3 regions of the Massilia sp. BGA-UO-ETr-WB1 genome follow, and region 2 is predicted to be linked to each of the others. Evidence: predicted binding sites of a transcription regulator. Region 2 holds the regulator's gene; each other region holds the start of a gene.
What was found. Region 2 encodes sigma-54, which starts transcription at its own class of promoters, with help from an activator protein. Its sites were predicted from a motif close to TGGCANGNAANCTGCTTT; they were not measured.
Positions count from the first base shown of each region.

Region 1: the regulator sigma-54 is predicted to act here: its motif matches at 2,469-2,486, upstream of AC56DV_RS27525 (urease accessory protein UreD).
Region 3: the regulator sigma-54 is predicted to act here: its motif matches at 6,482-6,499, upstream of AC56DV_RS28210 (PEP-CTERM sorting domain-containing protein).

Region 1 is NZ_JCAQOT010000027.1:120,834-130,380, reverse strand. Features, by position in the region: gene ureC (urease subunit alpha) at 1-841, opposite strand, end outside; gene AC56DV_RS27535 (urease subunit beta) at 845-1,171, opposite strand; gene AC56DV_RS27530 (urease subunit gamma) at 1,182-1,484, opposite strand; gene AC56DV_RS27525 (urease accessory protein UreD) at 1,493-2,464, opposite strand; gene AC56DV_RS27520 (cation:proton antiporter) at 2,644-4,068, shown strand; gene AC56DV_RS27515 (hypothetical protein) at 4,266-5,366, shown strand; gene AC56DV_RS27510 (hypothetical protein) at 5,363-5,590, opposite strand; gene AC56DV_RS27505 (DUF885 domain-containing protein) at 5,662-7,428, opposite strand; gene AC56DV_RS27500 (GGDEF/EAL domain-containing response regulator) at 7,425-9,547, opposite strand, start outside.
Region 2 is NZ_JCAQOT010000024.1:837,686-847,232, forward strand. Features, by position in the region: gene AC56DV_RS16950 (KpsF/GutQ family sugar-phosphate isomerase) at 1-897, shown strand, start outside; gene AC56DV_RS16955 (KdsC family phosphatase) at 897-1,436, shown strand; gene lptC (LPS export ABC transporter periplasmic protein LptC) at 1,516-2,073, shown strand; gene lptA (lipopolysaccharide transport periplasmic protein LptA) at 2,086-2,658, shown strand; gene lptB (LPS export ABC transporter ATP-binding protein) at 2,661-3,449, shown strand; gene AC56DV_RS16975 (RNA polymerase factor sigma-54) at 3,465-4,955, shown strand; gene hpf (ribosome hibernation-promoting factor, HPF/YfiA family) at 5,025-5,381, shown strand; gene AC56DV_RS16985 (enoyl-CoA hydratase/isomerase family protein) at 5,474-6,550, shown strand; gene rapZ (RNase adapter RapZ) at 6,555-7,418, opposite strand; gene hprK (HPr(Ser) kinase/phosphatase) at 7,609-8,544, opposite strand; gene AC56DV_RS17000 (PTS sugar transporter subunit IIA) at 8,589-9,071, opposite strand; gene queF (NADPH-dependent 7-cyano-7-deazaguanine reductase QueF) at 9,425-9,547, opposite strand, start outside.
Region 3 is NZ_JCAQOT010000027.1:274,688-284,234, reverse strand. Features, by position in the region: gene AC56DV_RS28230 (nSTAND1 domain-containing NTPase) at 1-2,079, shown strand, start outside; gene AC56DV_RS28225 (hypothetical protein) at 2,184-2,351, shown strand; gene AC56DV_RS28220 (HlyD family secretion protein) at 2,440-3,717, shown strand; gene AC56DV_RS28215 (peptidase domain-containing ABC transporter) at 3,752-5,872, shown strand; gene AC56DV_RS28210 (PEP-CTERM sorting domain-containing protein) at 5,875-6,327, opposite strand; gene AC56DV_RS28205 (hypothetical protein) at 6,572-6,940, shown strand; gene AC56DV_RS28200 (cupin domain-containing protein) at 6,937-7,338, shown strand; gene AC56DV_RS28195 (peptide chain release factor 3) at 7,376-9,043, opposite strand; gene AC56DV_RS28190 (pilus assembly protein) at 9,143-9,547, opposite strand, start outside.

The DNA.
Region 1 (9,547 bases), on a different contig from region 2:
CATGCCCGCCGCCCGCGCCTTCGGTGTGGAAGGTGTGGATGGTGCGGTCCTTGAAGGCGGCCAGCGTGTGCTCGAGGAAACCGCCCTCGTTCAGCGTGTCGCTATGGATGGCCACCTGCACGTCGAGGCGGTCGGCCACCGACAGGCAGTTGTCGATGGCGGCCGGGGTGGTGCCCCAGTCCTCGTGCAGCTTCAGGCCGATGGCGCCGGCCCGGATCTGCTCCTCCAGCGGCAGCGGCTGGCTCGCATTGCCCTTGCCGAGGAAGCCCAAGTTCATGGGGAAGGCGTCGGCCGCGCTCAGCATGGCGTGCAGATGCCAGGGGCCGGGCGTGCAGGTGGTGGCGGCGGTGCCCACCGCCGGGCCGGTGCCGCCGCCCAGCATGGTGGTCACGCCGCTCATCAGCGCTTCCTCGATCTGCTGCGGACAGATGAAGTGGATGTGCGAGTCGATGCCGCCGGCGGTGACGATCAGCCCTTCGCCGGCGATGATCTCGGTGGCCGCGCCGATGGCCATGGTGACGCCCGGCTGGATGTCGGGATTGCCGGCCTTGCCGATGGCGGCGATCAGGCCGTTCTTCAGGCCGATGTCGGCCTTGACGATGCCCCAGTGGTCCAGGATCACCGCGTTGGTGATGACGGTGTCCATTACCTCGGCGTGCGGGCGCTGCGACTGGCCCATGCCGTCGCGGATCACTTTGCCGCCGCCGAATTTCACTTCCTCGCCGTGGATGGCGTAATCGTGCTCGATCTCGATGAACAGTTCAGTATCCGCCAGGCGGATGCGGTCCCCGGTGGTGGGGCCGTACATTTCGGCATAGGCGGCGCGCGGGATAGTGGCCATGTTTTACGCTTTCGGCGGCGTGTCGGCCAGCTTGCCGTTCACGGCGCCGTTAAAGCCGTGCACCACGCGGTCGCCGGCCAGCTTCACCAGTTCGATGGTGCGGGTCTGGCCCGGTTCGAAGCGCACGGCGGTGCCGGCGGCGATGTTCAGGCGCATGCCGTAGGCTTTCCAGCGCTCGAACGAGAGCGCGGGGTTGACCTCGAAAAAGTGGAAATGCGAGCCGACCTGGATCGGCCGGTCGCCCCGGTTGGCGACGACGACGGTGACGGTTTCACGGCCCTGATTGAGGCCGATCTCTCCTTCTTCGAGCATGAATTCACCAGGGATCATGATGTGCTCCTTAAGGTATGGGGTGGTGTACGGTGACGAGCTTGGAGCCGTCGGGGAAAGTGGCCTCGACCTGGATGTCGGGAATCATCTCGGGCACGCCCTCCATGACGTCGGCGCGCGTGAGGATCTGCGCGCCGTCGGACATGAGTTCGGCCACGCTGCGGCCGTCGCGCGCGCCCTCCATGATGGCGGCGCTGATCAGGGCCACCGCTTCCGGGTAGTTCAGCTTCAGGCCGCGCGCGCGGCGGCGCTCGGCCAGCAGGGCGGCGGTGAAGATCAGCAGCTTGTCTTTTTCGCGTGGGGTCAGGTCCATGTCTTGTCCTAGGTGCGCCAGCTGCGCGGGTCGAAGGGTGCGCGGCCGAGCAGTTGCGGCCGCAGGGTGCGCCAGGCGGCCAGCATGATTTCACGGGCGGCCTCGCTGTCGTCGCCCAGATAGCGCACGGCCAGCAGGCCTTTCATTTGCGTGGCGCCGAATACGGCGGAGGCGGAAGCGGCAGCGATGGCGTCGGCGCCGCCGCTGCGGATGGCGGCCAGCACCGCCGCCGGCAACGGCGCGCCCACCGCCAGCAAGGTGGCGCACACGCTATGCCCGTCCATGCCCAGCGGGCTGGCGATGCCGTTCGGGGTCAGTGCGCCCTGCTCCCACCACAGCAGCCGCGCGCCCTGGCGGATACGGGTGCGCTGCGCCACGCGGCCGCTGCGGAACGTTTCGCCGGAGGCGCGCCGGCCCATGCACAGGATTTCGCAGCCGATGTAGCTGGCGCCCGCGTCCAGCGTGATGTCCTGCTCCAGCTCCACGTGGGCGTCGTCGAAGAAGATGGTTTCCTGCGGCAGCCATTCGATGGCGGCGCCGGCGCCGGCGTGCAGCCGCACCGTCTGGCGCGACACCTTGCCGTTGGCCTTGTACCACTTGGCCGCGCCCGGCGTGGTGAGGAAGGCGCGCGCGCCCTCGCCCACCGTGGCGCCCAGTTCCAGCTGGTCGCCGCCGACCACGCCGCCCGGCGGGTGCACGATGATGGCGTGGCACACCGCGCCGCCCTCCGGGTACAGCGGCTTCTGCACGCGCAGCGGACCGCTGTGGCGGCGCTCCACCAGGCGCGTGGTGCCGCCGTCGTCGGCGAAACGCAGCGACAGGCTGGCTTGCCACGGCGGATGTGCCGCGCCCTCCCCGGCCGAAGGAGCGGCAGGGGCGGTGCTGGTGGCGCTGATAACGCTGGTAGCGCTATAAAGCGGGCTGGCGCTGGCGGCGGTGTCGGGCATGCGGCGGATTTGCGTCTCGTAATGTATGGACATGCATTACGCAAGTAGCGTGCCAGCACTGGTGCGCCATTCCCCCGCCGCCGGCGACAGGCAGCGCACCAATTCGGCCCGCACGCACCAACTTGGCGCATGGACCGCCCGGCGCCACGATTGAAACAAGGTCAAAGCAATGCCGCGCCATTGCAGCAAGGCACAGCGTATATTGTTTAAGCATGAGTACCACTCTCTGGTTCATCCTGATCGGCTGCCTGATGCTCGCGCGCGGGCTGGCCGCCACCACGCTGGCGCGCCTGCCGGTGACGTCGGCTATCGTCTATCTCGGCGTGGGGCTGGCGCTGGGGCCGGCCTTCTTCGGCGTGTTCGCAGTCGATCCCTACGCCCAGGCGGGCGTGCTGGAAGTGATGACGGAACTGGCGGTGCTGATTTCGCTGTTCTCCGCCGGCGTCAAGATGCCGGTGCCGTTCTCGCTGGCGCGCTGGGCGCCGTCGCTGCGGCTGGCGTGGCTGTCGATGAGCATTTCGGTGGGGCTGATGGCGGCCTTCGGCACGCTGGTGCTGGGCCTGCCGCTCGGCGCGGCCGTGCTGCTGGGCGCCATCCTGGCGCCCACCGATCCGGTGCTGGCCACCGACGTGCAGGTGCGCCACGCGGGCGACCGCGACAAACTGCGCTTCGCCCTCACCAGCGAGGCCGGCATGAACGACGGCAGCGCCTTCCCCTTCGTGATGCTGGGATTGGGCTTGCTGGGCCTGCACGAACTGGGCGACTTCGGCTGGCGCTGGCTGGCGCTGGACGTGCTGTGGGGCACGGTGGGTGCGGTGTTGATCGGCATCGCGGGCGGCGCGGCGCTGGCGCAACTGGGCTGGGCGCTGCGCAACACCGATCCGAAGCACGAGGTGCTGGACGACCTGGTGGGGCTGGGGCTGATCGCGGTGGTGTACGGCGCCTGCCTGTGGCTGCACGCGTGGGGCTTCCTGGCGGTGTTCTTCGCCGGCGTGGCGCTGCGCCAGCGCGAGCTGGTGCTGGCGGGGGCGGGCAAGGACCGCCACGGCTTGCTGAAGGCGCCCTGCGCAGGCCAGGCGGCTGCGCCGGGCGCTACGGGCGCGGCGGCAACCGGCGCGGCGGGCGCGGGAGCGGCTGCCGCAACCGCCGGCCAGGGCGATGCCCGGCCCGCCGCTTCCGGCGCGCCGGCACCGTCCGCTGCCGCTGCCGATGCAACGGCGGAAACGCCGGCCGAAGCACCGCTCACCGTCAGCGGCGAATCGCTGATCTTCAAGGAGCACCTGGAGCGGCTGTCGGAGCTGACGCTGGTGCTGCTGCTGGGCGGCGCGGTCACGGCGCAGGCGTGGGACTGGCGCGCCTGGAGCACGGCGCTGTTCCTGTTCGCGGTGGCGCGGCCGCTGAGCGTCTACCTCGGGCTGGCGCGCTCCACCGTGCGCGGCCGGGTGCGCGGCATCAGCGCGTGGTTCGGCGTGCGCGGCATCGGCTCCGTGTACTACCTGATGTACGCCATCAACCACGGCCTGCCCCAGCCGCTGGCGCGGGACCTGATCGACATCACGCTGGTGGTCATCATGCTGTCCATCGCGGTGCACGGCATCAGCGTCAAGCCGCTGTTCGACCGATTCTGGAGCGACTAGCCGCAGGTTCTCAAATTACCTGTACTATACTTCCAATTGGTTCACTGGTCAGGCCCGCGCCGGCATCGCCGAAGTGCCGGCCCTGCCGCAGTGCATTCAAGCGCAGCCACCGCAATCTGCCGCACTGTTGACGCATTCGTAGTCCGGCTACCGGGCGGCATGGAATATTGGTCACTCCCCCACCACCGAGAGTTCCGATGATTTCGACCCTGAATCAAGCTTGGCAGAAAGCCGCCTGGTCCAGCTGGCTGTCGCTGCTGCTGCACTGTACCTTCTTCTGGATGGTGGCGGCGGCCAGCTTTTCCGGCTATATCGGCAAATGGGGCTTGCGCGACAACACCGCGCGCTTTTCGCTCGAAGCCATGCTGGACGCCACCGCCGACCGGCCCTATGTCTACCGCCAGCTGCTGCCCTTGATCGCCAACGCCGCCGACCGGGTGGTGCCGGAGCACATCAAGGCCCGGGTGGCCGAGAAGCTCAACCCCAGCAAGGTCTACGTCAAAACCTACGGCGCCGCCAAGCCGGCCTTCAGCTTCCGCTACGTGGTGGTGTATTACCTGTCCTTTTTATCGCTGCTGGGCAGCCTGTTCCTGCTGCACCGGATCGCGCTGGACGCCGGCATGGGGCGCATGGCCGCCATTTTCGCGCCCACCGTGCTGTCGCTGGCCTTTCCCTATATACAAACCATAGGCGGCTATTTCTACGACACCGCCGAACTGATGTTCTTCTGCCTGGCCTACCTGCTGGTGTCGCGCAAGCGCATCGGATGGTTCTTCGCCATGCTGGTGCCGGCCACGCTGAACAAGGAATCGTTCTTTTTCTTTATCGTCACGCTGCTGCCGCTGTTGCTGGCCGGCTACCCCAGGCAAAAAGCCATCGCCATCGTGGCGGCGGCGGTGCTGGTGTCCGGGCTGGTGAACGTGGCCGTCAAGCTGCAGCTCGCCGATGCCGGCGGCAGCCCGGTGGAAATCCACTTCGCCGACAACCTGGCGGCCTACCTGTCGGCGCAGACTTATGGGCAGATGGAGCTGACCTACGGCATCATGGGGCCGCGCCAGGCGTTCGTGCTGACGCTGATCCTGATCGCCGCCGTGTTTGCCCGCGGCTGGCGCGCCAGTCCGAAAGAAGTGCGCCAGCACATCCTGCTGGCGGCCGCCATCAATGTGCCGCTGTTTGCAGTCTTTGCCGCCGTGGGGGAATTGCGCAACCTGAGCCTGATGTTTGTCGGCTTCGCCATCCTGATCGGCAAGGCGCTGGAAGCCGAGCCGGCGCCCCCGCAGGGCGCGCAAAGCGGCTAGATGCCGTACTCGGCCGCCGCCTTGGCGGCCCAGACCGCCTGGTCGCGGCTGGGGAATGGCTGGTCGTAATCGTCCACTTGGCCGTCCGGGCCGACAAAGCAGGTCCACCAGCCCGCATCATCATGCCGGATTGCAATGCAATTCGGTTTGCAATGTTCCTGCACGGCCTCGCCGTCGTCCAGCGTGACGATGGCAACGCCGCGGTGCGTGATCTTGCTCGCCATGGGGAGTCCTTTAAACAGTCCCTACAGTGTAGTCCGCCCCGCGCGCGGCCGCAAAACAAACCGCACCGTGCTCATTCCTCCTTGGGGTACGGGCTCTTGCCGCCTTCCGCGATGAAAGCGTCGATGCGCGCGTGCAGCACCGGCAGCGGCACCGAACCGAGATTGAGCACCGTGTCGTGGAAGGCGCGGAGGTCGAATGTCGGTCCCAGCGCGGTTTCCGCCTTCTTGCGCGCCTCCAGGATGGCCATCTGCCCCAGGTAATAGGACAGCGCCTGGCCCGGCCAGGAAATGTAGCGGTCCACCTCGGTGGCGATCTCGTGCCCGGACAGCGCGGTGTTGTCGCGCAGGTAGGCCTGCGCCTGCTCGCGGCTCCAGCCCTTGGCGTGCACGCCGGTGTCCACCACCAGGCGCGAGGCGCGCCAGGCCTGGTAGCTCAGCATGCCGAAGATTTCATACGGCGTCTCGTAGATGCCCATCTCCACGCCCAGGCGTTCGGTGTACAGCGCCCAGCCCTCGCCGTAGGCCGAGATATAGGCGTTGCGGAAGGCGGGACGGCCCTTCTGCTCGAGCGCGATCGGCATCTGGAAGGCGTGGCCGGGCGCCGATTCGTGCAGGGTCAGCGCGGGCAGGCTGTACAGCGGGCGCGCCGGCAGGTTGTAGGTGTTGACCATGTAGACGCCGGGACCGCCGCGCCCGGACGTGTAGTATGGCGCGATGTCCGGCGCCACCGGCGTGATGGCGAAGCGGCTGCGCGGCAGGTAGCCGAAGTAGTTGGCCACCTTGCCGTCGAAGCGCTTGGCCACGTAGGCCGCGCGCATCAGCAGCTCCTCCGGGGTGCGCGCGTAGAAGCGCGGGTCGGTGCGCAGGAACTGCAGGAATTCCGGCAAGCCGCCCTGGAAGCCGACCTGCTTGATCACCTCCAGCATCTCGGCGCGGATCTTGGCCATTTCGGCCAGGCCGGTCTGGTGAATCTGTTCGGCGCTCAGCGCGGTGGTGGTGTACTCGGCGATCTTGGACTGGTAATAGGCTTTGCCGTCCGGCAGGCGTTCGGCCGCCAGCGCCTCGGCGGCGCCCGGCAGGTATTCGGTGCGCAGGAAGGCCAGCAGGCGCTGGTGCGCCGGCACCACGGACTCGCGCAGCGCCTTCAGCGCGGCCGCGCGCAGTTCGGCCTGGCGCGCCGCCGGGATGGCGGCCGGCATGTCCTTGAAGGGGCGGTAGAAGGCCAGCTTCTCCAGCGCGGTTTCCTCGGCCACGGCGGCCACCGACTTGTCGCGCCCCTGCAGCGTCACGCGCGGCGGCGTGAAGCCGCGCTTCAGGCCCGCGCGCATATTGGCGGTGGCCTCGGCGAAGTAGCGCGGCATGTCGTTCAGCTGCTGCACGTAGGCGGCGTATTCGGCCTCGCTGCGGAAGCTCTTGTCGGCCTCGCCGGCGATGTTGGACCAGAAGGCTGAATCGGAATTGAGCGGCTTTTCGTATTCGCGGAAGCGCTGGTTCTCGACCAGCGCGGCGATCTGCGCGCGGTACACCGCGTAGTCGATGCGCTGGGCCGGTTCCAGCGCGGCCACCGGGATCGCGTCCAGTTTGGCCAGCACGCGCTGCCAGTAGGCCAGGCGCGCCTGCTGCGTGGCGGCGTCGATGCGCGGCAGGTCGGGCCGGATGCCGTTGACGTCGTCCTCCTCGTCCTCGAGGCGCTGGCTCATGCGCCACTGCCATTCCTCGGTGTACAGCGCCTTGAAGGCGGCGCCGGCGTCGGCCGCGTAGGCGGGCAGCGCGGCGGGCAGCGTCATCAGCAAGCCTGCGAACAGGCCCGCGGCGAGGGAGACAGCGGTTTTTTTCATGAACGTCCTTCTTCAGGTAACAGATTGAGCAAGCGCTTTTCGCGCAGCAGCGCGGTATAGGCGCTGGCCGGCAGCGGCCGGCTGAAGTAATAGCCCTGCATTTCGTCGCAGCCGTGCGCCGCCAGGAACTCGACCTGCTCGCGCGTTTCCACCCCTTCGGCGATCACGCGCATGTTCAGGTTGTGCGCCAGCGAGATCACCGACAGCGCGATGGCCGCGTCGCTGGCCTTGGTGGTGACGTCGTCGACAAAGGACTTATCGATCTTCAGCACGTCGATCGGGAAGCGCTTCAGATAGGCCAGCGAAGAGTAGCCGGTGCCGAAGTCGTCCAGCGAAATGGCCACGCCGATGTCCTTCAGGCGGCCCAGCGCGGCCACCGCCTTGTCCGGGTCGCCCATCACCGTGCCCTCGGTGATCTCCAGCCCCAGCGAGGCCGGCGGCACGCCGTGGCGGCGCAGCGCCTGCTCCACGCTGGCCACCGTGCTGTCGTGCGCGAACTGGCTGCCGGCCAGGTTGACGGCCACCTTCAGCGTGCCCAGGCCCTGGTCCTGCCAGGCGGCGATCTGCGCGCACACGGTGTCCACCACCCACACGCCGATGGCCGCGATCAGGCCGTATTCCTCGGCCAGCGGGATGAAACGGTTGGGCGGCACGTGGCCCAGCACCGGGTTGTGCCAGCGCAGCAGCGCCTCGGCGCCCAGCATGGCGCCGGTGCGCAAGCACATCTGCGGCTGGTAGTGCACCTCGAACTCGTTGCGCGCGATGGCCCCGCGCAGCTGCGCCTGGATGGCCAGCTTGGCGCGGATGTCGGCGTCCATGCGCTCGGTGAAGAAGGCATAGTTGTCGCGCCCCACCTCCTTGGCGCGGCACAGCGCGGTGTCGGCGTTGCGCAGCAGTTCGTCGAGCGTGCCGCCGTCGGCCGGGCACACGGCAATGCCGATGCTGGTGGTTAGCCCCAGCTGCTGCGTGGACAGCGGCGCGGACGGCGGCTGCGCCGCGCCCTCGGCCGGCACGCCCACCGGCAGCCCGTCGCGCAGTCCGGCCAGGATGGCCTGCGCGGCCGCCACGGTGGCGTTCAGCTGGGCGTCGTCGGGCACGATGATCTGGAACTCGTCGCCGCCCTGGCGCGACACGGTGGCGCCGTCCGGCACGCAGCGGCGCAGGAAGCGCGCCACCGCCTGCAAGGCCTGGTCGCCCACCGGTGCGCCGTAGGAGTCGTTCACGCTCTTGAAGCGGTCCAGGTCCAGGCACATGACAGCCACGCACTGGCCGCCGCGCTGCGCGGCGGCTTGCGCCTCGTCGAAGCACTGGCGCGCCAGCAGCCGGTTCGGCAGGCCGGTCAGCGCGTCGTGGTAGGACAGGAAGTCGATCATGTGCTGCTCGGCCTTGCGCTCGGTGATGTCCATGAACACCACGATGTAGTTCTCCACCGCGCCGTCGGCGCCGGCCACGGTGGACACGCTGAGCAGGCCGGGAAAGGTGGCGCCGTTCTTGCGCCGCGCCAGCATCTCGCCCGACCAGTGGCCATGGCCGGCCAGCGCCGCCATCATGGCCTGGTAGGCGCTGGTGTTGTGCTGCACGGTCTGCAGGGTGCTCACGTGGCGCCCCACCATCTCGCTGCTGTCGTAGCCGGAAATGTCGGTGAAGGCCGGATTGGTGGCGACGATGGTGCCGCCGGCGTCGGCGATGACGATGGCGTCCTGGGTGGCGGCGAACACGCGCGCGGCCAGGCGCAGCGTGTCCTCGTTGGCGCGGCGGCGCTCCACCTCGCGCTCCAGCGAGGCGGCCAGTTCGGCCAGTTCGGCGGTACGCTCGCGCACGCGCTGCTCCAGGTAGGCGCGCTCGGCGGCCAGCGCCAGCTGGGCGCGGCCCAGGCGCACCTGGGCGTCGGTGCGGGCCAGGATTTCCTCGGCCTGGAACGGCTTGGCGATGAAATCGGCGCCGCCCAGCGCGAAGCCGCGCACCTTGTCGTCGGTGTCGTGCTGGGCCGACAGGAAGATCACCGGCACATGGGCCGTGGCCGGCGCCGCCTTCAGGCGGCGGCACACCTCGAAGCCGTCGATGCCGGGCATGCGCACGTCGAGCAGGATCAGCTCGGGCGGGCGCGACTGCACCGTCC
Region 2 (9,547 bases):
CTGGCCACCGACGACAGCGTCGGCAAGGCGGTCGCCCTGTTGCTGAACTGCAAAGGCCGCGTTGTGGTGTCCGGCATCGGCAAATCCGGCCATATCGCGCGCAAGATCGCCGCCACGCTGGCCTCCACCGGCACCCCGGCGCTGTTCGTGCACCCGGCCGAGGCCGCGCACGGCGACCTGGGCATGGTGACGGCGGAAGACGCCTTCATCGCCATCTCCTATTCCGGCGAAAGCTCGGAGCTGATGGCCATCCTGCCGGTGGTCAAGCGCATGGGCAGCACCCTCATTTCCATGACCGGCAAGCCCGGCTCGAGCCTGGCCAAGCTGGCCGACGTGCACCTGGACGTGTCGGTGGCCAAGGAAGCCTGCCCGATGAACCTGGCGCCCACCGCCAGCACCACCGTCACCCTGGCGCTGGGCGACGCGCTGGCCGTGGCGCTGCTGGACCTGCGCGGCTTCAAGGAAGAGGACTTCGCCCGTTCGCACCCGGGCGGCGCGCTGGGCCGCCGCCTGCTGACCCATGTGCGCGACGTGATGCGCAGCGGCGACGCCATCCCGTCCGTGGGCCTGGACACCCGCCTGCCGGACGCGCTGCTGGAAATCACCCAGAAGGGCATGGGCATGACCGCCATCGTCGATGCGGACAACCGCCCGGTGGGCGTGTTCACCGACGGCGACCTGCGCCGCATGATCGAAAAAGTGCAGGACTTCAGCAAGGTCATCATCCGCGATGTGATGCATGCCAATCCGCGCAGCATTTCGCCTGATAAGCTGGCGGTGGACGCGGTGGCCATCATGGAGCAGTTCCGCATCAACCAGATGCTGGTGGTGGACGCGGACGGCAAGCTGGCCGGCGCGCTGCACATCCACGACCTGACGCGCGCCAAGGTGATCTGATGAACAAGGCCTACAATCTGGAAAACGTGGCGCGCGCGGCCAACATCAAGCTGATGATTTTCGACGTGGACGGCGTGCTCACCGACGGCAGCCTGCATTACGGCCCGGACGGCGAAGTGATGAAGACCTTCAACGTGCAGGACGGCCTGGGCATCAAGCTGCTGCAGGAAGCGGGCATCCTGACGGCCATCATCAGCGCGCGCCGTTCGCCGCAGGTGACGGCCCGCGCGCGCGACCTGGGCATCGAGTTCGTGCACCAGGGCGGACACGACAAGCTGACCCCGTTCAACGACCTGCTGGCCAAGACCGGCCTGGCCGCCGAGCAGGTGTGCTTCATCGGCGACGACGTGGTGGACCTGGTGATCCTGAAACGCGTCGGCTTCGCGGTGGGCGTGCCGAACGGCCGCGCCGACGTGCTGAGCCGCGTGCACCACGTGACCGAGGCCGGCGGCGGACGCGGCGCGGTGCGCGAGGTGTGCGAATTCGTGCTGCGCGCCACCGGCAATTACGATAAGGTCATGGCCCAGTTCCTGGTGTGAGCAGACGGGTCCGAGAAGATAAGATAGTGAGACATGCGTAAATATGCGTAAACGAACCGCACACCGCTGGCGCTTGAGCATGACCCTGGTCATCGCGGTCTTTGTCGCCTTCGGCACGTTCTGGCTGCTGCAGCTGCTGAACCGGGGCGAAGAGGACATGCTGGCCGACAAGCGCCTGAACGAGCCCGATTACATCATCGACCAGTTCAGCGTGGTGCGCATGACCAAGGAAGGCAAGCCGAGCTACATCGTGGCCGGCGACAAGCTGGTGCACCGCCCGATCGACGACTCGTCCGAGATCGACAAGCCGCTGGTGCGCAATTTGAGCAGCACCCATCCGCCGATGGACATCACGGCGGAGCGCGCCCGCGTGGACGAGAACAACACGCGCGTGAAGTTGCAGGGCAATGTGAAGATAGACCGCGCGGCGCAGGGCAAGAGCCAGGCGATGCGGATGACGACGCAGGCGCTCACCGTCTACCCGGACGAGGACCGCATGGAAACCGACCAGCCGGTGCAGATCGTGCAGGGCGGCGCCACCGCCACCGGCTCCGGCATGAAGGCGAACAACGCCACGCGCCAGGTTGAACTGCAGGGGCGCGGGCGGATCGTGTATCCGCCGGCGCAAACCAAATAAGTGAATGGACAGATGATGAAAAAACTCCTGATTTCGGCCCTGCTGCTGTGCGCGGCCGGGCTGGTGCAGGCCGAGAAGGCCGACTCCACCAAGCCCACGCTGATCGACTACGACAACGCCGACGTCGACGACGTCAAGCAGGTCAGCACCTTCACCGGCAACGTGGTGCTCACGCGCGGCACGCTGCTGATGAAGGCGGCCAAGGCGGTGGTCACCAAGGACCCGGAAGGCTACCAGTACGTGACGCTGACCAGCACCGGCGGCAAGCCGACCACCTTCCGCCAGAAGCGCGACGGCGAAGGCGACCAGTGGATGGAAGGCGAGGCCGAGCGCATTGAATACGACGGCAAGAACGAGCTGGTCAAGCTGTTCGTGCACGCCAAGGTGCGCCGCCTGGAAGGCAGCAAGCCGAGCGACGAAGTGTCCGGCGAGTTCATTTCCTACGACAGCCGGCGCGAGCAGTTCAGCGTGCGCAACACCGCCAGCGGCGAGGGCAAGCCCGGCGGCGGCCGCGGCACCATGGTGATCCAGCCGTCCACGCCCAAGCCTGCAGCACCGGCGCAGCCACCGGCGGCGGGGAAATAACGATGGCCGACGCAACCCCAAGCACCGCAGGCAACCCAGCCGCGCCAGGCTGCACCAGCACCCTGGTGGTGCGCGGCCTGCAGAAAACCTACGGCAAACGCCAGGTGGTGCATGACGTGTCGCTGCAGGTCGAATGCGGCGAAGTGGTGGGCCTGCTGGGCCCCAACGGCGCCGGCAAGACCACCTCCTTCTACATGATCGTCGGCCTGGTGCCGTCGGACGCGGGCAGCATCGACATCGCCGGCGTGGACGTGTCGAGCATGCCGATCCACCAGCGCGCCACCCTGGGCCTGTCCTACCTGCCGCAGGAGGCGTCGGTGTTCCGCAAGCTGACGGTGGAGGACAACATCCGCGCCGTGCTGGAGATCCAGCGCGTCAACGGCAAGGCCTTGAAGAAGGCCGAGATCGACGAGCGCCTGGACCGCCTGCTGGCCGACCTGCAGATCGAGAAGCTGCGCGAGAACCAGGCGCTGTCGCTGTCGGGCGGCGAGCGCCGCCGGGTGGAGATCGCACGCGCGCTGGCCACCAATCCGCGCTTCGTGCTGCTGGACGAGCCGTTCGCCGGCGTCGATCCGATCGCCGTGATCGAGATCCAGCGCATCGTGCGCTTCCTCAAGGAGCGCGGCATCGGCGTGCTGATCACCGACCACAACGTGCGCGAGACGCTGGGCATCTGCGACCGCGCCTACATCATCAACCAGGGCAGCGTGCTGGCGTCCGGCCGCCCGGACGACATCATCGCCGACGAATCGGTGCGGCGCGTCTACCTCGGCGAACACTTCCGCATGTAATTCGTGAATTAGCCCATGAAACAGTCACTGCAACTCCGCACCTCTCAGCACCTGGCGCTGACGCCGCAACTGCAGCAGTCGATCCGATTGCTGCAGCTGTCCACGCTGGAGCTGCACCAGGAACTGGAACAGCTGCTGGGCGAGAACCCCTTGCTCGAGCGGCTGGACGACCCGCTGGACCGCTCGTTGCGCCTGCTGGGCGACGGCGCCATCAACCAGACCCAGCCTAACGGCGCGGACGCGTCGCCGGCCGAAGTGGGCGCGCCGGCGCAGGACAGCGCGCCGGCCGGCGAGGGCGATCCCTTCGAGGGCGCGGGCGGCGACGGCGACAGCGCCAGCGGCGCCGAGGCCGACACCGACTGGAGCGACGCCGGCCGCAGCAAGGCGCCGGACGACGAGGACTCGCGCCCGCAGCTCGAAGCGAGCCACTGCACCCTGCGCGAGCACCTGATGGAGCAGATGCGCGTGACCGTGCAGCAGCCGCGCGACCGCGTGCTGATGGAACTGATCATCGACGCGCTGGACGAGAACGGCTACCTGGAAGAGCCGCTGGAAGAGATCCACGCGCGCCTGCCGGAAGAGGCGGACGTGGAGCTGGAAGAGCTGCGGACGGCGCTCACGCTGCTGCAAAGTTTCGACCCCATCGGCGTGGGCGCGCGCAGCGCCTCCGAGTGCCTGGCGCTGCAGATCAAGCGCATGCCCGGCGTGCCTTTGGTGACGCGCCGCATGGCCATCTGCATCGTGGAAAAGCACCTGGCCTGGTTCGCGCAGCGCGAATTCAACAAGCTGAAAAAAGCCCTCGACTGCGACGATGAAGACCTGCGCGAAGCGCAGGCGGTGATCCGCCAGTGCAATCCGCATCCGGGCGCCGAGTTCGCCTCCGACGTGTCCGACTACGTGGTGCCGGACGTGATCGTGAAGAAGGCGCGCAACGGCTGGCAGGTCACCTTGAACAACGACGTGATGCCGCGCCTGCGCGTGAACGCGCTGTACGCCAACATGCTCAAGCAAGGCAAGGGCGAGTCGGCGATGGGCGCGCAGCTGCAGGAAGCCAAGTGGCTGATCAAGAATATGCGCCAGCGTTTCGACACCATCCTGCGCGTGGCGCAAGCGATAGTAGAAAGACAAAAGAACTTTTTCAGCCATGGCGCGGTCGCCATGAGACCCCTTGTGTTGCGTGAAATTGCTGATACACTGGGACTACACGAGAGCACTATTTCTCGCGTAACAACTCAGAAATACATGCTGACTCCGCATGGGATGTTTGAGTTGAAATATTTCTTTGGCAGTCACGTCGCCACCGAAGCAGGAGGAGAAGCATCCTCGACGGCGATACGGGCGCTGATTGTGCAATTGACAGGAGCTGAAGACCCGAAAAATCCTTTATCCGACAGTAAGATTGCGGACATGCTGGGTGAACAGGGCATGGTAATTGCGCGACGGACTGTTGCCAAATATCGCGAAGCCCTGAAAATCCCTCCGGTAAGTCTGCGTAAAGCTTTGTAGTTTTACTTGGGTTCCCCTGCGCTCCAATAACATTCGACAGCGTATGAGCCCTTATCTTTAGGAGTGTGTATGAATCTCACCATCAGTGGACATCATCTCGAAGTGACCCCCGCCATCCGTGAATACGTGCAGAACAAGCTGGAACGGGTCAAGCGCCATTTCGATCAAGTTATTGATATTGCTGTCATCCTGACTGTAGATAACCTCACCGAGAAAGACAAAAGGCAAAAGGCCGAAATCAATCTGCGCATGTCCGGCAAGACCGTGTACGTGGAAAGCCTGTCGCAAGACCTGTATGCTGCCATCGATACGCTGATCGACAAACTGGACCGCCAAGTCATGAAGTACAAAGCCAAAGTGCAGGAGCATGGCCACGACGCCATCAAGCATCTGCCGGACACGTACGAACCTGCCCCGACCGCGTAAAGGTCAGCGGCACTCCCAACAAAGGGCGCATCTGGCGCCCTTTTTTGCGCCCGCGCTAAAATGGTGCTCTAACAATTCCAGAGACATCCAGCATGAGCGAGCACGTCCTTACCCAGGTTGCCAACGGCACCGGCTTCATCACCCTCGACCGCCCCAAGGCGCTCAATTCCCTTTCCCTGGCCATGGTGCGCAGCCTGACGGCCGCGCTGCTGGCCTGGCGCGACGACAGTGCCGTGGCCGCCGTGGTGATACGCAGCAGCAGCGAGAAAGCCCTGTGCGCCGGCGGCGACATCCGCTTCTTCCACCAGGTGGGCAACGCCACGCCGCAGGGCGGCAGCGCGCTGCTGGAGGACTTCTTCACCGAGGAGTACGCGCTCAACCACCTGATCCACTATTACCCTAAACCGTATATCGCATTAATGGACGGCGTGGTGATGGGCGGCGGCATGGGCATCGCGCAGGGCGGCCCCGGCTGCGGCGTGCGCATCGTCACGGACCGCACGAAAATGGCCATGCCGGAAGTGAACATCGGCTTGTTCCCGGACGTGGGCGGCAGCCATTTCCTGTCGCACGCGCCGGGCAGCCTGGGGCGCTACCTGGGCCTGACCGGGCTGACCGTGGGCGCGGCGGATGCGCTCTACGTGGGCCTGGCGGACCATTACGTGCCGGCCGATGCGTGGGACGCGCTGCGCGGCCTGCTGGAGGCGGCGCCGGGCGCCGGGCTGCGCGACGCCATCGCAGCCTTCGCCGCGCCGTTCCAGGCCGGCAAAGGCGTGCTGGAGGCCGAGCGCGCCGCGATTGAGCGCCACTTCGCGGCGGACAGCGTGGCGGCCATCATGGCCTCGCTGGCGGCGGACGAAGGCGCGTTCGCGCAGGCGGCGCTGAAGGCCATGCAAAGCCGCTCGCCGCTGATGATGTGCGTGACCCTGGAGCTGCTGAACCGCGGCGCCGCGCTGGACGTGGCGGACTGCCTGCGCATGGAACGCAACCTGGTGCGCCGCAATTTCGAACATGGCGAAGTGCTGGAAGGCGTGCGCGCGCTGGTGATCGACAAGGACAACGCGCCCAAGTGGTCGCCAGCGGCGCTGGAGGAGGTGACGCCGGAGATGGTGGCCGCGTTCTTCGCGCCGCCGTGGCCGGCGCACGCGCATCCGCTGCGCCACCTTTAAAACGTCAGGACTGCTCGCGGTGGCGCAGCACCACCTGCTCGGTCGGGTGGAAATGCCGCGCCAGGCGTTCGGCCATGTACACCGAGCGGTGCTGGCCGCCGGTGCAGCCCACCGCCACCGTCAGGTAGCTGCGGTTGTCGGTCTTGAACGACGGCAGCCACTTGGCCACGAAATCGCGGATGTCCTTGAACATTTCGTCCGCGCTGGGCTGGGCGTCGAGGAAGGCGATCACCGGCGCGTCGCGGCCCGTCATCGGGCGCAGGGCCAGGTCGTAATAGGGGTTGGGAATCGCGCGCACGTCGAACACGAAGTCAGCGTCCAGCGGCACGCCCACCTTGAAGGCAAACGATTCGAAGAACAGCGTCAGCGGCGCGTTCTCGCTTTGCACCAGGTCCTTGATCCAGGCGCGCAGCTTGTTGGCGCTCAGTTCCGAGGTGTCGATGACGTGGCCCAGCTGCTCGATGGCCGACAGGCGCTCGCGCTCTTCGGAGATGCATTCGATCAGCGTGCGGCGCGCGGCCGGATTCTGGCCCGGCTTCAGTTCGTGCGACAGCGGGTGGCTGCGGCGCGTTTCCGAGAAGCGCGCCACCAGCGAATGGGTGTTCGCCGTCAGGTACATGATCTTGACGTCGTGGCCTTGCCCGCGCAGCGCCTGCACGGCGTCCGGCAGGTTGGCCAGCGACTCGGCGCTGCGCGCGTCGACCGCCACGGCCAGCGCCTGCGTGCCTTCGTCGGTCAGCTGCGACACCAGTTGCGACAGCAAGGCCGGCGGCAGATTGTCCACGCAATAATAGCCCGTGTCCTCAAGGACATTGAGGGCGACGGATTTTCCAGAGCCGGATATACCGGTAATGAGCACGATACGCATAGCTAAAGATAATACATCAAGACTACGCGATAGGTGCGTTAGCGAACAAATCGCGGCGCGATAGGCACTTGATCGCCGCTCATCGCCTGCCGCTGGTGTAGCAGGGAATTCGTGGAGCGCAGCTCCGCGCCTGCGGAACGGGCGCGCCTTGCAAGGCGCGGCTCCTCGGCAACGTTGGCCGTGGGCGGGGCTAGTCCCCGCTCATGGCCTGCCGTTGCCGTTCCATGAATTCCTGGAGGGTATCGATGCCGCGCAGTTGCAGGATGGTGTTGCGCACGGCGGCTTCCAGCAGCACCGCGATGTTGCGGCCGGCCGCCACCGGGATCACCACTTTGCGGATCGGCAGGCCCAGCACGTCCTCGGTGGGGAACTGGAACGGCAGGCGTTCCACTTCCTCCTCCAGCGCCGAACGCCGCACCAGGTGCACGATCAGTTTCAGGCGCATCTTGCGCCGCACCGCCGTCTCGCCGAAGATGGCCTTGATGTCCAGCAGCCCCAGTCCGCGCACTTCCAGCAGGTTTTGCAGCAGGGCTGGACAGCGGCCTTCGATCATATTGGGCGCAATGCGCGCGAACTCCACCGCATCGTCGGCCACCAGGCCGTGCGAGCGCGAAATCAGCTCCAGGCCAAGTTCCGACTTGCCCAGGCCCGAATCGCCGGTAATCAGCACGCCCACGCCCAGCACGTCCATGAACACGCCGTGCATGATGATGCGCTGCGCCAGCTTCTTCGACAGGTACACGCGCAGGAAGTCGATCACCTGCGCCGCCGGGAGCGGCGTGGAAAACAGCGGAATGTTCTTTTCGTCGCAGATAGCGAGGATATCGGGGGGCGTTTCCAGGCCTTGCGCGATGATCAGCGCCGGCGGGCCGCCAGCGATCAGCTCGCTGATGACGTGCGCGCGCGTGAGCGACTTGAGGCGCTGGTAGTAATTGATTTCCTGGTGCCCGAACACCTGGATGCGGCCCGGGTGGATGGTGTTCAAGTGGCCGACCTGGTCGGCCGCCGAGGCCACATCGCCCGAGATCAGGCGCTCGCCGCCGGGGAAACCGGCGAACCAGCCTAGCTGCAACGTTTCACGATTATCGTCGTACAGGCGTTGTATCGTCAGGGGCGTTTGCAGCATGGCTTCTCAGTTCAGGAATGGCAGACGCCCTAGTTTAACCTGCTTTAACCTGCAGCTTGCAAGCTGGGTTGCCAATTCACAATGCGGTTGTACACCGACTGCGGGTCCGGATCGGTGGTCAGCGCGTTGCGGAAGCTGTCGTCCGAGAACATTTCGGCGATCTCCGACAGGATTTCCAGGTGCTGCTGGGTAACGTGGTCCGGGATCAGCAGGAAGAACAGCAGGCTGACCGGCTTGCCGTCCGGCGATTCGAACGGAATCGGCTCGGCCAGGCGCACAAAGGCCGCCAGCGGCGACTTCAGGCTCTTCATGCCCTTGATGCGTCCGTGCGGCACGGCCACGCCGTGGCCCAGGCCGGTGGAGCCCAGGCGCTCGCGCGCGAACAGGTTGTCCGACACGGTGGAGCGGGCGATGCCGCAGTTGTTCTCAAAAATCAGGCCGGCTTGCTCGAAAGCGCGCTTCTTGCTGGAAACTTCCAGATCGAGCTGGACGTTTTCGAGGGATAGGATTTTGCTCAGGTTGTTCATAACGCGACGTGGAATGGTGCGGCGCACAAATGTGGCTTGCGAGCAGAATTATAGGCTTGTTTTTTTGCCGTGTAACTCGAATTCGCTTGCGCCATGGCTGGCTCCGCAATCCGCCGCAGTCCGCTTGGGGCAGGCCGTAGCGTTGTTAAATAAGCACTGGCAGGGATATTAGCTATTTCCGCGTCGAATACAAGACAAATGCCAGTTTTTTGTCAGGGACTACGCAGATTCACCGATTTTTGAATGTCTTTTTGCCGCATCGGCTGCAGCTTTGAAAACCGCAACCTTTATTGATTCATTGTAAGACAAATCCGCCCCGCGTGTAACGCAATTCGACAGGCGATCCGCAGACCTTACTGCCGGGCATTGCGCAGGTTGGACGGCTTGATGCCGGTGCTGTAGTTGGCGCGCCAGGGGTTGATGTCCAGGCCGCCCCGCCGCGTATACCGAGCATATACGGCCAACTGGGTCGGTTT
Region 3 (9,547 bases), on a different contig from region 2:
TTCGAACAGCTGGGCGGCATCGACGGCGCCATTGCCGCCCGCGCCGAGCAGGTGGTGGAAGCGCTCGAGCCCTCGCAGCGGGCCGCCTTGCCGCACGTGCTGTCGCTGCTGGTGGACCTGTCGGAAGAGCAAGGCGCGGTCACCGCGCGCCGCGCCGCCTGGTCCTCGCTGCACGGCGCCGAGGCGCAGGCGCTGGTGCGGGCGCTGGTCGAGGCGCGCCTGTTCGTCAGCGAACTGGCCAGCGACGTGGCCAGTTTCGGCGTGACGCACGAGGCGCTGCTGCGGCGCTGGCCGCGCGTAGCCGAATGGATCGAGCAGCACCGCCATGCGCTGCAGGTGCGCACCCGCATCGGCCACGACGCCGAACGCTGGGCCGCCGCCGGCCGCCCGCGCGACCTGCTGCTGCCGCGCGGCAGCCAGGTCAACCAGGCGCGCGCGCTGCTGGACCTGGACGGTTTCACGCTGGCGCCGCTGGAACAGGAATATGTGCGCGTCTCGGTGCAGGGGGTCAAGCTGGCCGAGCGCGTCAAGGTGGCCATGACGGCGGGCGTGACCCTGCTGGCGGTGCTGGCGGTGATCCTCGGCATCGCCGCCCGCAACGCCGAGCGCGACGCCGAGCAGCAGCGCACCGAGGCCGAAGGCCTGATGAGTTACATGCTGGGCGAATTCGTGGAAAAACTGCGCCCGCTGGGCCGGCTCGACCTGTTGGACGGCATCAGCGGCAAGGCGCTGGCCTATTTGTCGTCGGCCCAGAGCGCCGACGTCAGCCCGACCACCCTGTCGCAGCGCGCCAAAGCGCTGCACGTGATTGCCGAAGTGAACATTGCGCGCTCCAATTTCGCCAAGGCCAGCGAAGCGCTGCAGGCGGCGCACACCATCCTGCTGCGGCTGGAGCATACCAATAGCGACCGCAAGGTGCTGTACAAGACGCTGGGCGCGAACGCGTTTTACCAGGGCCAGATCCACATGATGCGCAGCGAGCTGGAGCTGGCCAAGCAGCAATTCGACGCGTACCGCGTGCACAGCGACAGCCTGGCCGCCGTCGACCCCGACGACAGCGACGGCTGGATGGAGCAGTCCTACGCGTACAGCAACCTCGGCGCGGTGGCCATGTCGGGCGGGCGCTACGCGGCGGCGGCCGACGCCTTCGCCGCCTCGGTGCAACTCAAGCAGCGCGCCCTGACCGCGCAGCCGGGCAGCACCAAGCTGCCGGCCGACCTGTCCAACACCCTGTCCTGGCTGGCCGAGGCCAAGTCCAAGCAGGGCTTGCTGAGCGAGGCCATGGCCCTGTACCAGCGCGAGGAAGAACTGCTGCGCCCATTGCACACCGCGGCGCCCAACGACGCCCTGTGGACCTACCGCATGGCCAACGCGCTGACTTACCAGAGCGAGCTGAAACTGGCGCTAGGCAGCCAGGCCGAAGCGCGCGCCAACTTGCTGAAGGCCGAAAGCCTGCTGCTCGAAGTGGTCAAACAGGACCCCAGCAACCGCCACTGGCAAACCGGCTTGTACACGGTGCAGCTGAAACTGTTCGACCTGGACAGCGAACTCGGCCAGCCAGCCGAGGCCCTGCCCCGCCAGCTGGCCCTGCTGGGCAAGCTGGCCGGCTTGCGCAGCGGCGACGGCAAACCGGCGCCAGCGGGCCTGCAGCAGCTGATCGCCGTGGCGCAGCAATCGCTGGCGACCAGCCAGCTCAAGCTGGGCCTGTGGGCCGATGCGCGGCGCCAATTGGCCGACAGCACGGCCGTGCTGGAGCAGCTGTACGCCGACAGCAAGAGCGCCACGCAGGCGGCGCCCCGGCTGGCCAACGGCCTGCTGCTCCAGGCCCAGCTTGAGCGCGCCACCGGCCATGCCGATGCCGCGCAGCGCGCCTGCGTGCAGGCCCAGCAGGTCCTGGCCGGGCGCGCCGAGCAAAGCGACGACTTTTCGCTGCTGGCGCCCCTTGTCCGCGCCCATCTGTGCACCGGCGACCAGGCCCGCGTGGCCCAGCAGCAGAGCCGGCTCGAACGCATGGCCTACAAGGAAACGTATTACCTGCTGGCGCTGGCGGCGGCCCCGCCCCGCCCCGGCCGCCCGTGACCGGCCCTGTTGACCTGTTTTTCACTGAAGTTGTAGCAAGCGGATGTGCGTCTGCGCATTCATTTACCGAGTAGTACTTATTGCAGTTACTTAAGGAGTTCACCATGCTGAAAAACATCATCGCTACCCTGACCCAAACCAACGCTGCTCCAGCCGCACCGGCTGTCCGCGTGCTGTCGGCAAGCGAAATCGCCGCTGTCGCCGGCGGTCCTGAAATGGGCCACGACGTCAAGCCTAACGCACTGATCGCCCCGCCAGCGCCAGCAGCATAAGTACCTGCCGGGCATACGCTACTGAAGTAAGCCGGTCCGGCCTTGAGCCGGACCGGCGTTTACCCGTTTCCCCTATGACATTCCCCGCATGAGCAGCCTGTTCCGCGAACAGGCCATCCACCACAAGTCGCACCGATTACATGGCGCCGTCGTCCTGGCACGCACCTGGAGCTATCCAGCGCTGACGCTGTTCTTTTGCGCGATCATCGCTGCCATCGCCGCGTTCGCCCTCAACTTCGGCTTCACCCGCAAGGAAACCGTGAGCGGCATGCTGGTGCCCGAGCGCGGCAGCGTGCGCCTGGCCACGCCGCAGGCCGGCGTCATCAGCCGCCTGTACGTCAGCGAAGGCCAGGCGGTGCGCGCCGGCGACCCGCTGTACCTGCTGTCCAGCGAACGCACCAGCGCCAGCGGCGCCACCCAGGCCGCCGTCAACCAGTCGCTGCAGGCGCGCATCGCCCATTTGCAGCAGGAACTGGAACAGCAGGGCCAGCAGCGCGGCAACAAGGGCGAGGAACTGACCCGGCGCCTGGCCAATCTGCACGCCAGCCTGCGCCAGATCGACAGCGAACTGGCGCTGCGCCGCAAAAAAGTACAGATCATGCGCGAAGTGAGCCGCAACGTCGCCGATCTCGCGCGGGACGGCGCCGTCCCGCGCAACGCGGCCAGCGACAAGGCCGCCGAACTGGTCGAGCAGGAAGCGCGCATTGCCGCGCTGGAAGTGACCCGCCTGGCCACTCAGCGCGATATCGGCGCGCTGGCCGCCAGCCGCGCCGACCTGCCGCTGCAAAGCGGGCGCGAAGCGTCGCAGCTGCAGCGCGACATCGAGGCGCTGAAGCAGGCCGCCAGCGAAAGCGAAGCGCGGCGCGAACTGCTGGTGCGCGCCGAACAGCCCGGCCGCGTGGCGGCCATCGTGCTCGACCAGGGCCAGGCCGTGACCGCCGACCAGCGCGTGGCCAGCCTGCTGCCGCAGGACAGCGTACTGGAAGCCGAGCTGTACGTACCGACCCGCGCCGCCGGCTTCATCCGGCCCGGCACCGAGGTGCTGCTGCGCTACGACGCCTTTCCCTATCAGAAATTCGGCCAGTTCAAGGGCCGCGTGCGCGAAATCTCGCAGGCCACGGCGCCGTTCGGCGAGCTGCAGCGCGCCGGCGCCGGCACCGCGGGCGCCTCGGGCGCGCCCGCGCTGGGCGCCGCCGAACCGGTCTACCGCATCCGCGTCCGGCTCGACGCGCAACAGATTGCCGCCGCCGGCCAGCGGCGCGCCCTGATGCCGGGCATGCAGCTGGGCGCCACGCTGGTACTGGAACAGCGCACGCTGGCCGAGTGGGCGCTGGAACCGCTGCTGGGCATCCGGGGCCGGCTATGACGGGCACCAAGCAAGAAGGAAGAAGGCTAGCTGAATGATCAACCTGGGATGGCGCCGCAAGGCGCCGGTCTTCCTGCAAACGGAAGCGACTGAATGCGGCCTGGCCAGCCTGGCCATGGTGGCCGACTACCACGGCTACCGCACCGGCCTGGCCGCGCTGCGGCTGCGGTTTCCAATTTCGCGCAAGGGCGCCACGCTGGAGAGCCTGATGCGCATCGCGCGCGCGCTCAAGCTGGAGAGCCGGCCGCTGCGGCTGGAGCCGGCCAACCTGCCGGAACTGGCCCTGCCCTGCATCCTGCACTGGGACCTGGACCACTTCGTGGTGCTGGTGTCGGTCTCGGCGCGCCGCGTGGTGATCCACGACCCGGCCGTGGGCCGGCGCAGCATGACCCTGGCCGAGTTCGGCAAGCATTTCTCCGGCGTGGCGCTGGAGCTGCGCCCCGCCACCGACTTCCGCCCGGCGCGCCAGGAACTGCAGTTCACGCTGCGCGGCCTGATGGGCCATATCACCGGGCTGCGGCGCGGCATGAGCCAGATCCTGCTGTTGGCGCTGGGGCTGGAGTGCATCGCCATCGGCCTGCCGTTTTTCCTGCAATGGGTGGTCGACCAGGCGCTGCTGTCGGCCGACCGCGACCTGCTGGCTACGCTGGCGCTCGGTTTCGGGCTGCTGGTGGTGATCCAGGCCGCCATCACCGCCGTGCGCGGCTGGTTCGTGGTGGCCCTCAGCGCCAGCATGAACTTCCAGTGGTTCGGCAATGTGTTCTCGCACATGATGCGGCTGCCGCTGGAATATTATGAAAAACGCCACGTCGGCCGCATCATCGCCAGCTTCGGCTCGATCGCCGCGATCCAGAAGACGCTCACCACCGGCTTCGTGCAGGCGCTGGTGGACGGCGTGATGGTGCTCGGCACGCTGACCATGATGATGCTGTACAGCCGCACCCTGGCCGCCGTGGCGGTGGGTGCCGTGGCGCTGTACGCGCTGCTGCGCTGGAGCCTGCTGCACGCCCTGCGCGACGCCACCGCCGAACAGATCATCCACGCCGCGCGCCAGACCACGCACTTTTTCGAAACCACCAACGGCATCCAGAGCGTGCGCCTGTTCGGCAAGGGCGAGCAGCGCCGCGCCGGCTGGCTCAATATCCTGGCCGAGCAGTTCAACGCCGAACTGCGCATGCAACGCCTGCACATCAGCCACGACACCGCGCGCACCCTGTTGTTCGGCGCCGAGCGCATCCTGGTGGTGTGGCTGGCCGCGCGCGCCGTGCTCGACCACGAGTTTACAGTCGGCATGCTGTTCGCGTTCATCGCCTACCAGGACCAGTTCTCGCAGCGCCTCGGCGCGCTGATCGACAAGCTGGTGGAGTTCCGCATGCTGCGCCTGCACGGCGAGCGCGTGGCCGATATCGTGCTGACGGAAACCGAAGCCGAAGGCCCGCACGACGCCGACGAACCGGACCTGCCGCCCGGCGCGCCCAGCCTGGAATTGCGCGGCGTGGGCTTCCGCTATTCGCCCACCGAACCGCTGGTGTTCGAACACGCCGATCTGAAAATCCAGGCCGGCGAATGCGTGGCCATTACCGGCGCGTCCGGCTGCGGCAAAACCACGCTGATCAAGATATTGCTGGGCTTATTAACGCCGGAACACGGCGAAGTATTGGTCGGCGGCGTGCCGATTAAAAGACTGGGATTAACCAATTACCGCCAGATGATAGGCACCGTCATGCAGGAGGACCGCATGTTTTCCGGCTCGGTGGCGGAGAATATCAGTTTCTTCGATCCGGAACCGGATTGGGCGCGCATCCGCGCCTGCGCGCAGCAGGCGGCGGTGCACCACGAAATCGAGAATATGCCGATGGCTTATAACACCATTACCGGCGATAACGGCGTGGGCATCAGCGGCGGCCAGAAACAGCGCATATTACTGGCGCGCGCTTTATACCGCCGCCCGAAAATCCTGGTGCTGGATGAAGCCACCAGCGAACTCGACATCGCAAACGAAAAAAGCGTCAACGCCACCATCCAGGCGCTGGGCCTGACCCGCATCATCGTGGCCCATCGCCCCGAGACCATCGCCATGGCCGAGCGCGTGATTGTCGTCAAGAACGGGCGCCTGGAAGCAGAAGCATGCCAGATTCTGGCAGCTTCGTGCTGACTTCAGGCACGCCGGGCGGCTTTGGCGGCGCCGTTGCGGCGGCGGCGCCCCATGCCCATCACGGCCAGGCCGACGCCGGCCAGCACCAGCTGGCCTGGTTCCGGGGCTGCATTACGGTCGTCCGCATTGCTGAATGAAATAAATTGGCCATTGCCGATTTTGAATTGCGCCTGCCGCACGCCATCGCAGCAGCTTTCAAGACCGTAAATGGGCAAGGTATGATTTCCCTTGGCCAGCTGATTAACTGTGAAATCCGGATGGCGCGCAGTATTCGAATAGCCTGGATCCCGGAAATCGCTGTTGAGATAATCGTTCTCCCACACCGTCCAGGAAAATAGCGCAGCGGCCGCCGAAATCCGGCCAGGCAAGGAACGTCCAGTTCGCGGTGCTTGCCACGTTAAAAGTAGTGGCGGCTTTCCCTGCATGGTTTTCCGTGCCGCCAAATAAAGCGGCATGCGTCAGCTGGTCGTTGGAAGTTGCATAAGCGCCGGCATAGCCGGCGCCCTTCAAGGGCGATGGCGGCCGCCAGGAGGTGCCGCTTGATAGTGGAATGATAGTGCCATGACTGCAATCGTGGTTACCATAAAGCAAATCCACCATTGCTCGATGCATGCGCATTTTGTGCCACGCAACAAACAACACGTTCCCTTGGTTTTGCAAAAAGAGTAAGATAAGGACTCACTGTTCAGGAGGACGGCCATGAAGCAATCGATCAAGGCGGCTTTGATTTCGGGCCTGCTGTTTCCAGGGCTGGGGCAGATACTGGTGCTCAAGCGCTTCGCGCGCGGCTGCATTTTCCTGCTGCCCACGCTGGCCGGCGCGCTGTACATATTGCGCGTGGTCATGGCGCAGGTGAACGTGCTGGCCGGGCAGCTGGCCAACGGCACCCTGCCCTTCGACGTCACGATGATCGCCCAGCAAATCGCCGCGTCGCGCACCGAGGGCCCGGCCATGACGGCCGCCACGCTGGCCTGCGTGCTGTGCTGGTCGGCCAGCATACTCGACGCGATTTTGTTCGGCAACGACCAGCACTACCACCATCCCCATCCACAGCAAGGACAGCCATGAGCCATTCCCGGTTGGCGGCGGCACTGGCCGCAGCGACGGCATTGGCCCTGCCCGCGCACAGCGTGCAGGCGCAGGGCGGCGGCATCCAGCGCACCGTGGTGCAGAAAGGCGACGTGTCAGTGCCGGGCCGCGAAGCGGTGGTGGCCACCGTGGAAGTGGCGCCGGGGGTGCTGGGCGGCCGCCATACCCATCCGGGCGACGAAATCAGCTATGTGATGGAAGGCGAAGGGGAGCTGCTGATCGACGGCCAGCCGCCGCGCAAGCTGAAGCCCGGCGACGCCTTTATCCTGCCGGCGGGCACCATCCATGACGCCCGCAACACCGGCAGCGTGCCGATGAAGCTGGTGGGCGTGTTCATGGTGGAAAAAGGGAAGCCGCTGGCTTCCCCCGCAAAATAGGCGGCCGGGCCGCCTGGCCCGGCTGGCCCGGGGTAGCTTAGGTCAGCTTGGCCGCGTGCTCGCGCGTGGCGTGGAACTGCAGCTTCGGCCAGCGTTCCTGCGTCAGGCGCAGGTTGACGCTGGACGTTGCCAGGTAAGCCATGTTGCCGGCCGCGTCGTAGGCCACGTTGTGGCCCAGCGCCGCTTCGAAGTCCACCAGGGCTTTCTTGTCGTCCGACGACACCCAGCGCGCGCTGCTGATGCTGGTGCCCTCGAACACGGCGTCCACGCCGTACTCGTTCATCAGGCGGCTGGCGACCACCTCGAACTGCAGCACGCCGACCGCGCCCAGCACCAGCTCGCCGCCCTGCACCGGCTTGAAGACCTGCACCGCGCCCTCTTCGCCCAGCTGCTGCAAGCCCTTGTGCAGCTGCTTGATCTTCAGCGGATTGCGGATGCGTACCTGGCGGAAGAAGTCCGGCGCGAAGTACGGAATGCCGGTAAAGGTCAGCAGCTCGCCTTCCGAGAAGGAATCGCCGATCTGCATATTGCCGTGGTTCGGCAGGCCGATGATGTCGCCCGCGTACGCCTCCTCCACCTGCTCGCGCGACGATGCCATGAAGGTCACCACCGACGACACTTTCACTTCGCGCCCCAGGCGCAGGTGCTTGACCTTCATGCCGCGCTCGAAACGGCCCGAGCACACGCGCAGGAAGGCGATGCGGTCGCGGTGCGCCGGGTCCATATTGGCCTGGATCTTGAACACGAAGCCGGTGAACGGCTGCTCGGTCGGCTCGACCACGCGCACGGTGGCGTCGCGGCCGCGCGGCGCCGGAGCCCAGTCCACCAGCGCCGAGAGGATCTCGCGCACGCCGAAGTTGTTGATGGCGGAACCGAAGAACACCGGGGTCTGCACACCGGCCAGGAACTCTTCCAGGTCGAACGGGTGCGAAGCGCCCTTGACCAGTTCCACTTCCATGCGCAGCTGATCCATTTCCAGCGGGAACATTTCCTGCAGGCGCGGATTGTCGATGCCCTTGATGATTTCCACCGCCTGGTCGGCGCTCTCCGAACCGGCGCGGAACAGCAGGATCTCGTCGTTCAGCAGGTGGTACACGCCGCGGAAGTTCTTGCCCATGCCGATCGGCCAGGTCACCGGCGCGCACTGGATCTTCAGCACCGACTCCAGCTCGTCGAGCAGTTCCAGCGGATCGCGACATTCGCGGTCCAGCTTGTTCATGAAGGTCACGATCGGCGTATTGCGCATGCGGCACACGTCCAGCAGCTTGATGGTCTGCGCCTCCACGCCCTTGGCCGCGTCGATCACCATCAGCGCCGAGTCCACCGCCGTCAGCACGCGGTAGGTGTCTTCCGAGAAGTCCTGGTGGCCGGGGGTGTCGAGCAGGTTGATGATGTGGTCGCGGAAGTCGAATTGCATCACCGAGGACGCCACGGAAATGCCGCGCTGCTTCTCGATCTCCATCCAGTCCGAGGTGGCGTGGCGGCCGCTCTTGCGCGCCTTGACCGTGCCGGCCATCTGGATCGCGCCCGAGAACAGCAGCAGTTTTTCGGTCAGCGTGGTCTTACCCGCATCCGGGTGGGAAATGATGCCGAAGGTGCGGCGGCGCTTGGTTTCGCGCGCGATCAGTGCAGGCGTCTTGCCGCCGGCGGCTGCCGGGGCGTCGTCTGGAGTGTCTGGAATGCTGTTGTCGATGTCGTTGGCCATGTTCGCGACCATAACAATGGCCCCGCATAAAAACCTGCTATTTTACACGGGGCCGCCCGCCGGGGCCATCCCTGCTTGGCCGATTGCTTATTCGATTGCCTAGTCGATCTTGATCCTGCGCCAGCCGGCGCGGTGCGCGGCGGTCGATTCCAGCTCCACCAGCGGCCGGGTCAGCGTTTCGCCCTTGGCGGTGGTGGTGATCATCTTCAGCTCGCCCTTCGGCAGGCGCACAATGATGAAACCCACCGCCGCCGAGGTGTTCGACAGCGTGCTGCCGGCGATGGTGCCGAGCGCCGCGTTGCCGTTGCACACGTTCACCGCATAGGCGTTGCTGGTGCCGCCCACCGAACACGACGAGGACGAGGTCGGCAGGTTGGTCACCACGTTGGCCACCCCGCTGACCACTTTCGGGTCCAGGTTCATGCGCTCGCCCTGGTTCAGCGACCAGTCGAAATACCAGCCGTCCTGGGTCACCAGGTTGACCGGGTTGCTGGTGATGGTATA